Regions from separate parts of the Variovorax sp. PBL-E5 genome, predicted to be linked through region 1. Evidence: predicted binding sites of a transcription regulator. Region 1 holds the regulator's gene; the other holds the start of a gene.
The links. The regulator sigma-54, encoded in region 1, starts transcription at its own class of promoters, with help from an activator protein. The targets are predictions, from matches to a motif close to TGGCANGNAANCTGCTTT.

Region 1 (4,168 bases):
CGACTTCGAGACCACGGTGCAGCGCAGCCAGTTCGGCATCCTGTGGGGACTGAACTTCGGCTTCGAGGACAAGGTGCACTTGCTGGTGCAGGTCGAGGCCATCGATATCCAGTAATCCTGCCGAGGGCTACAACAGACTCTCGGGCGCCAGCGGCGCGAGCAGCTCGAGCATCACGCGGTCCCACAGGCGCGCGTCGGGTTCCTGCGTCAGCACCTGCTCGGTGCCGCCGTCGGTGCTGACCCACTCGAGCCGTTCGCTGCCGGGCGTGAAGCGCACGCGGTAGGCGCCCTGCTGCTTCAGCACCTCGATCAGCTTCAGCAGCTGCTGCGCCATCTCGGGGCTGTAGATGATGAGTCCGATCTCGGTGTTGTGCGTGTCCGAGCGCGGGTCGAAGTTCATCGAGCCCAGGAACAGCGTGCGCCCGTCGAAGACAGCCGCCTTCGCGTGCAGCCGACCGACCTGCGAACCGAACAGGCCCAGCCGCACGCTGCGCCGCGTGCGCGCCGAACTGAGCTCGTACAGCTCGGCACCGAGCCGCAGCATGTCGGGCCGATAGCGCCGGTAGCCGGTGTGGACCAAGGGCTCGTCGGTGGCCGCCAGCGAGTTGGTGACGACGCTGATCTTCACGCCGCGCCCGCGGATCTCGCGCATCACCTCCAGCCCGGCCTTGCCCGGAATCAGGTAGGGTGACACCAGTGTCACGTCGGAGCGCGAACGCCGCATCTGTTCGACCACGTTGTAGCGCACGCTGTCGACATCGAGCAGCGGCACGCCGCCGTAGGTCACGGGCTTGTCGATGACGCGGTCGGGCGAATCGGCATAGGCCTCGGCAAGGTTCCAGATCAGGTCCAGCTTGCCGGCCTTGATGTCCTCGGGGATCGGGCTGTAGCCGAGCACGTCGTTCGGCGCCGAGGGACGCGGCACCGGCGTGGTCGCCGGGCCGGTCTTCTCGTCGAAGCTGCGCCGCAACGCGTCGGGCGAAAGGCCGGTCGCGACGACGGTCTGGATCGGCCGCACGTAGTCGCTGTTCCAGTACTGGTCGAACAGGCTCGCCAGCCGCGGGATCAGCGCGCCGGCCACGAAGGTGTCGATGTCGAGGAAGTTGGCGCCGGCCGTCTGGGTGAAATACTGGTTGCCGATGTTGCGCCCGCCGGCCACGCCCATCGCGCCGTCGGCGATGAAGAGCTTGTTGTGCATGCGGTGGTTGACGCGGTCGAAGTCGAACAGCGAGGCAGCAAAGCGCTTCACGAGGCTGCCGCGGCCGGCCGGGAAGGGATTGAACAGCCGCAGCTCCACGTTCGGCGTCGCGGCCAGGCCGAGCAGCAGTTCGTCCTCGCCGGAGGTGTAGAGGTCGTCCATCAAGAGGCGCACGCGCACGCCGCGCTCGGCTGCATCGCGCAGCGTTCGCAGGAAATAGCGGCCCGTCTCGTCATCCTCGATCTGGTAGTACTGGACGTCGAGCGTGCGCTCGGCCCGGCGCGCCAGTTCAAGGCGCGTGTTGAGCGCGAAATCGCCGCCGGGCATGAGGCGGAAGCCGCTCAGGTCCGGGTCCGGCGACGAGGCCTGCGCGATGCGGCCGAGCGCGGTGTCGGCCGATGCCGGGACGGCCTTCGAGGGCGTGTGCGCGAACTCCTTCGGCAGCATCGCGCAGCCGCCGGCCAACAGCATCATCAGCGCCGCCAGCCCCAGGCCCAGCCAGCGCGACAGGAACCCCGGGCCGTTCATCGCGTGAACCCCTAGAGGGCCTTGCGCAGATTGGCCGGCGCGATGCGCAGCGCCTCGCGGTACTTGGCCACGGTCCGGCGCGCGCATTCGATGCCCTGCTCCTTGAGCATCTCGGAGACCTGGCTGTCCGACAGCGGCTTTCTCGTGTCCTCGGCGCTCACGAACTGCTTGATCAGCGCGCGCACCGCGGTGCTCGACGCGTTGCCGCCGGTCTCGGTGCCGAGTGCCGAGCCGAAGAAGTACTTGAGCTCGACGGTGCCATAGGGCGTCGCCATGTACTTGGCGGTGGTCACGCGGCTGATGGTCGACTCGTGCAGGCCGAGCTCGTCGGCGATCTCGCGCAGCACCAGCGGCCGCATCGCGAGCTCGCCATGCACGAAGAAGCTCTTCTGCCGCTCGACGATCGCGTTGGACACGCGAAGGATGGTGTCGAAGCGCTGCTGGATGTTCTTGATGAACCAGCGCGCCTCCTGCAAGCGCTGCGACAGCGCCTGGCTGCCCTCGCCCTTGTGCTGCTTGAGCGCGCCGGCGTAGATGTCGTGCACGCGCAGGCGCGGCATGACCTCGGGATTGAGCATGACGCGGAACTTGACGTTCGTGCCCTGGCCGATGCGCGTGACGATCACGTCGGGCACGACGACGTTGCGCTCGACATCGACGAAGCGGCGCCCCGGCTTGGGCTCGAGCCTGGCGATCACCTGCAGCGCGGCACGCACCGTGTCTTCGCTGCTGCGGGTGAGCGTGGCCAGGCGCTTGAAATCGCGCCGCGCGAGCAGCTCCATCGGCTGCTTGCAGACGGCGATCGCGGTCTTGCGGATCTGCGCCTCCTGGTCGCCCTCGTTCGCATGCGCCAGCGCGCGCAGCTGGATCGTGAGGCATTCGCCGAGGCTGCGGGCGCCGACGCCGACCGGCTCCAGGCTCTGCAGCAGACCGAGCGCGACCTGGAAGTGGTGCACCAGCTCGTCGAACTGGTCGTTGTCTTCGCCCGCGAGGCCGGAGGCGAGCGCCGGCAGCGAGTCCTCGAGGTAGCCGTCGTCGTTGAGCGACTCGATCAGGAAGCGCAGCGCGGCGCGGTCGTTGTCGTCCAGCCGCAGGCCCAGTGCCTGGCGGTGCAGGAAAGATTGCAGCGACTCCTGGCTGCGCGCCAGTTCGGTGGCATCGGCACGCTCGTCGTCGCCGAGGTTGTTGGCGCGCGCGGGCGCGTCGCCGCCCCACTCGCTGTCGTCGGGTGCCACATCGACGGTGCCATCGCCTTCCCAGCCGGGCTCCCCATCCGTGCTGTCAGCCGTGGCCGGCGCGTCGGCTTCGGCCGCGGTGCTCGTGCTGCCGACGCCGGCGTCAGCCAGCGGCGCGGACGGGCCGGCCGGCAGCTCGCCGTCGCCCTCGGCCAGGCGATCGTCGTCGCGCACCGGTGCATCGGCCGCGTCGAGCCCGAACTCCTCGCGCTGCGCTTCTTCGGCGGTGCGTTCGAGGAACGGGTTGTCGTCGAGCATCTGCTCGACTTCCTGGCTCAGCTCGAGCGTGGACAGCTGCAGCAGCCGGATCGACTGCTGCAGCTGCGGCGTGAGCGCGAGATGCTGAGAGACTCGAAGCGAGAGACCCTGCTTCATCGGATTGCCGTCCCTACATCCGGAAATGCTCGCCCAGGTACACGCGCCGCACCTCGGCGTTGTCGACGATCTCCGAAGGCGTGCCTTGTGCCAGCACATGCCCGTCGCTGATGATGAACGCGTGATCGCAGATGCCCAGCGTCTCGCGCACGTTGTGATCGGTGATGAGCACGCCGATGCCGCGTTCCTTCAGGAAGCTGATGATGCGCTGGATCTCGATCACCGCGATGGGGTCGATCCCGGCGAAGGGCTCGTCCAGCAGGATGAAGCGCGGCTGCGTGGCGAGGGCGCGCGCGATCTCGACCCGGCGGCGCTCGCCGCCCGACAGCGACAGCGCCGGCGAATCGCGCAGATGGTCCACCCGCAGGTCGGACAGCAGCTCGGCCAGTCGCTCTTCGATGCGCAGCTTGCTCAACGGCAGCGGCCGGCCCTTGTCGTCGGGCTCGCGCTGCAGCTCGAGCACGGCGCGCACGTTTTCCTCGACCGTGAGCTTGCGGAAGATCGAGGCTTCCTGCGGCAGGTAGCTCAGGCCCATGCGGGCGCGGCGATGGATCGGCATGTGCGCGATCGGCTCGCCGTCGATGGTGATGACGCCGGCATCGGCACGCACCAGTCCGACGATCATGTAGAAGGAGGTGGTCTTGCCCGCGCCGTTGGGTCCGAGCAGTCCGACCACCTCGCCCTTCTGCACGCCCAGCGAGACGTCCTTGACGACCTTGCGGCTGCCATAGCTCTTTTGCAGACCGCGTGCCTCGAGCCGGCTGCTCGCCGCGCCCGTCGCTTCGCTCATGCCGGCGGTTTCGATCACTTGCGTGGCTCTCCATCCAGCGTG
Region 2 (4,168 bases), 1.2 Mb from region 1:
GCTTTCCGATGATGCCGTCGGGACAGGGACATCATCGTGTGATGCTGGGCAAGGACCGCTGGTACGAAGGCGATTGACGCGCCGCGGAACTGACCGCGTCCTCCTCTGCGCCGCGGATGCATAGCGCGCCCGAGATCTCCATTTCTTCCGTTGCATTGCCGCCGGCTGCGGCCGCGGCGAGGCGCCTGCGCATGGCTTGATGGAATACCTGCCCTTGTATTCGCCCGCGCAGCGTCGGCGCCACGAACTGCGTCCGGGCATCACCGGTTGGGCCCAGGTCCATGGCCGCAACGCCCTGGCGTGGAAGGACAGGTTCGAGCTCGACGTCTGGTACGTGGATCACCGTTCGATCGGGCTCGATCTCCGGATCCTGTGGCTCACCGTTCGAAAGGTGTGCGCGCGGGATGGCATCCATGCGGCTGGCGAGGCAACGATGACGAAATTCACGGGCGATCAGGCCTGAGGGGTGGGCGCTGTTTCCGCGTTGCCATCCGTCCTGGTGCGACACGGATCACCTCCATGCCAGCGCAGCGTAGAAATAGAGTTCCGCGTCCAATGCCCATTGGATGTGGATGGCCTGCCTGAACCCGTGCTGTTCTCCGGCGAAGAGCAGGTACAGCGCGGAGATGCCTCGCCGGCGCAGGGCCGCGACCATCTCCTCGGTCTGGCTGGGCGGCACGATCCTGTCTTCCGTGCCTTGAAAGAAGGCGACCGGCGCGCCGATCCTGCCGGCGTTGCGAACCGGCGAGCGGTCGATGTACGTCTGACGACCGGCGTCCGAATACGGTGCGATCAACCAATCCATGTACCTGGACTCGAACTTGTGCGTGTCGCGCGTCAGCGCCTCGGGGTCGCTCACGCCATAGTGGCTTGCGCCGGCGCGAAAAAGCCCTCGAAGCGCCGGGTCTGCATGCGTGAGGCAGCTCAGCGCGGTGAAGCCGCCGGCACTGCCGCCGGTGATCACCATGCGCGCCGCATCCACCAGCCCGTTCGCGGCGAGATACGACGCGGCCGCGCCGCAGTCCCGTGCATCGACGATGCCCCACATGCGATGAAGCCGGTCGCGGTAGGCGCGCCCGTAGCCCGTGCTGCCGCCATAGTCCACGTCGACGACGGCGATGCCGCGGCTGGTCCAGAACTGCGTGCGCAGGTCGAGGCTCCTGGAGGCGGACGAGGTGGGGCCGCCGTGGCACTTGACCAGCAAGGGCGGCAGCGATCCCGGCGGGCCGTGGCAGTCGGCGTTGGCCGGCGGATAGAACAGCGCGAAGGCGGTTTCGCCCGGCGATGTGGGGAACTCGATCAACCGGGGCGTCGAGATGTATTCGCGCAGGGTCGGGTCGTCGGCCATGGCCGCGGTGTTCCGGACGATCGCAGCATGCCCCGACGCCGCATCCAGAACGACGACCGCGCCCGCCACGGTGGGGCTGCCCGCCTTGAACGCGATCCGGCCGGCACTCGCCCTCACCGAGGAAAACTCCGTGAACGGCAGATCGAACGGCGTCAGCGCCCCGCCTTGCAGGTTCAGCAGTGCGAGCTTGCCGGTGCCGTCCTCGGTGTACGTGCACACCAGTTGGTCCGCCGACACGAACGCATACGTCGACATGCCGAAACCCCATTGAGCCCGGCCGAACTCCGCGGTCCTGGGACACAGGTTGACGGCGGCGCCGCTCGCTTCGCGCCGATAGATGTTCCACCAGCCCGAACGGTCCGAGACATAGTGGAGCAGGCCATCGGGCGACCACTCCGGCTGGAACACCGATTCGCCTGGGCCGCCCGCCACCATGACCGCATTCGTGACCGCCGCGCCGTCGAACTCGCCGACCCACAGTCGCGTGGCGGTCCATGGCATGTCGGGATGGTCCCAGGCCAGCCATGCAAGCAGCCGACCATCCGGGCTCAGCCGAGGGGAGGCATAGAAGTCGCTCCCTTGCACGAGCACCGATTCGCCGCCGGCCGGACCCAGGCCCAGCGCGACGAGGGTGTTGGCGGCCTCGGCGCCAGGCGTCCGATGGTCCTCGCGGATGCCGATCCAGAGATGGCGCGTGGCGTCGATCTGCCCATCGGCGTAGCGCAGCACGGCATCGTTCGACGCCGGCGCCAGGGTCAGTGGTGTCGGCACGCCCGAGCCGTCGAGCCGGTAAAGACGTTGATCGGCGAAGTTCGAAAAGTACGCCGCACCGGCCGCCAGCGCGACGGCCCCGCCGCCGTATTCGTGCACCCGCGTGCGGGCGGAAAAAGGCTGCGGCGTGACATCGACGCCCGCGCCGTCGTCACCCAGGCGAACCAGCACATGGCGGCCGGCCTCCAGCGGCCTGCCTTCGATCCAGTAGACGACGCCCTCGTGGAGGAGCACGTCGATCAGCGTGGTCTGGGCCGTCGCCACCCGCTCGGACGTGATGGGCGATGGCCAGGCGCCGAAAGGGACGGTGATCGAAAGGGGCATGGGTGAGAGCTCGCGGGGTAGGGATCGCCCGCCGATTGTCACTGTGGCGAGATGCCACGGTCGCCGCCGCGCCTGCTGTTCAACCTTGTAGCAGTCCAACGGGAAAACCCGCACGCCATGGCGCGACACATGCCCGCTATTGCCACAACGCGGTCGCCGGCAGCGGCTTCGGCGCGTGGCACGGACATTGCCCCTCTGCATGGTGATGGGCGTGCTCACAGGGGCGCGTCCGAACCGCGATATCCATCCACGAGGAGACACCATGCAATTGAAGCTCTTGACCGCTCTTATTTCCATCGCCCTGGCCGCGGCTGCGGCCGACGCACAGGTCACGGACAAGATGATCCAGTCCGAGGCCACGGCCAGCGGCAACATCCTGACCTGGGGCGTCAATACCCAGGGGCAGCGCTATTCGCCGCTGAAGCAGGTCAACACCGCCACGGTCGCCAGGCTGGCGCCGGTGTGGGCCTTCTCGTTCGGCGGCGAGAAGCAGCGCGGGCAGGAGTCGCAGCCCGTCATCAGCAACGGCAAGATGTTCGTCACCGCGTCGTACTCGCGCATCTTCGCGCTCGATGCCACCACCGGCAAGAAGCTGTGGAAGTACGAGCATCGTCTGCCCGAAGGCATCATGCCGTGCTGCGACGTGGTCAACCGCGGCGCGGCGCTGTACGACAACCTGGTGATCTTCGCCACGCTCGACGCCCAGCTCGTGGCGCTCGACCAGAACACCGGCGACGTGGTCTGGAAGGAAAAGATCGACGACTACGCGGCAGGCTACTCGGCCACGGCCGCGCCGATCATCGCCAACGGCGTGATGCTGACCGGCGTGTCCGGCGGCGAGTTCGGCGTGGTCGGCCGCGTCGAGGCACGCGACCCCAAGACGGGCAAGCTGCTGTGGACACGGCCCACGGTCGAAGGCCACATGGGCTACACCTACGACAAGGACGGCAACAAGAAGGAGAACGGCATCTCGGGCACCGCCAACAAGAGCTGGCCCGGCGATCTCTGGAAGACGGGCGGAGCGGCCACCTGGCTCGGCGGCACCTTCGATCCGAAGACCGGCCTGGCCTACTTCGGCACCGGCAATCCGGCGCCGTGGAACAGCCACCTGCGCCAGGGCGACAACCTCTATTCGTGCTCCACCGTGGCGATCGACGTGAAGACGGGCCAGATCAAGTGGCACTACCAGGGCACGCCCAACGACAGCTGGGACTTCGACGGCGTCAACGAGTTCGTCACCTTCGACATGGACGGCAAGCGCGTCGGCGGCAAGGCGGATCGCAACGGCTTCTTCTACGTGAACGATGCGACCACGGGCCAGCTGCTCAATGCGTTTCCCTTCGTCAAGAAAATCACCTGGGCCAGCGGCATCGACCTGAAGACCGGCCGCCCCAACTTCATCGCGGACAACCGGCCCGGCGATCCGACCGCCGGTGCCGACGGCAAGAAGGGCAGCGCCGTCTTCGCCGCGCCGGGCTTCCTCGGCGGCAAGAACCAGATGCCGATGGCCTACAGCCCCGACACCAAGATGTTCTACGTGCCCGCCAACGAATGGGGCATGGACATCTGGAACGAGCCGGTCGCCTACAAGAAGGGCGCGGCCTACCTGGGTGCCGGCTTCACGATCAAGCCGCTCAACGACGACTACATCGGCGCGCTGCGCGCGATCGATCCGAAGACCGGCAAGATCGCCTGGGAAGTGAAGAACGGCGCGCCGCTGTGGGG

Region 2: WDLP6_RS19480 (PQQ-dependent methanol/ethanol family dehydrogenase) is a predicted target of sigma-54. The motif match lies at 2,620-2,637, and genes of this name have one in related genera.

Annotation. Positions count from the first base shown of each region.
Region 1 covers NZ_LR594671.1:5,197,224-5,201,391, forward strand. The annotation lists gene WDLP6_RS25325 (YceI family protein) at 1-115, shown strand, start outside; gene WDLP6_RS25330 (phospholipase D family protein) at 128-1,726, opposite strand; gene WDLP6_RS25335 (RNA polymerase factor sigma-54) at 1,738-3,336, opposite strand; gene lptB (LPS export ABC transporter ATP-binding protein) at 3,350-4,144, opposite strand; gene lptA (lipopolysaccharide transport periplasmic protein LptA) at 4,141-4,168, opposite strand, start outside.
Region 2 covers NZ_LR594671.1:3,996,960-4,001,127, reverse strand. The annotation lists gene ilvB (biosynthetic-type acetolactate synthase large subunit) at 1-77, shown strand, start outside; partial or broken gene WDLP6_RS19490 (sugar transferase) at 197-463, shown strand; gene WDLP6_RS19485 (dipeptidyl-peptidase 5) at 512-2,443, opposite strand; gene WDLP6_RS19480 (PQQ-dependent methanol/ethanol family dehydrogenase) at 2,706-4,168, shown strand, end outside.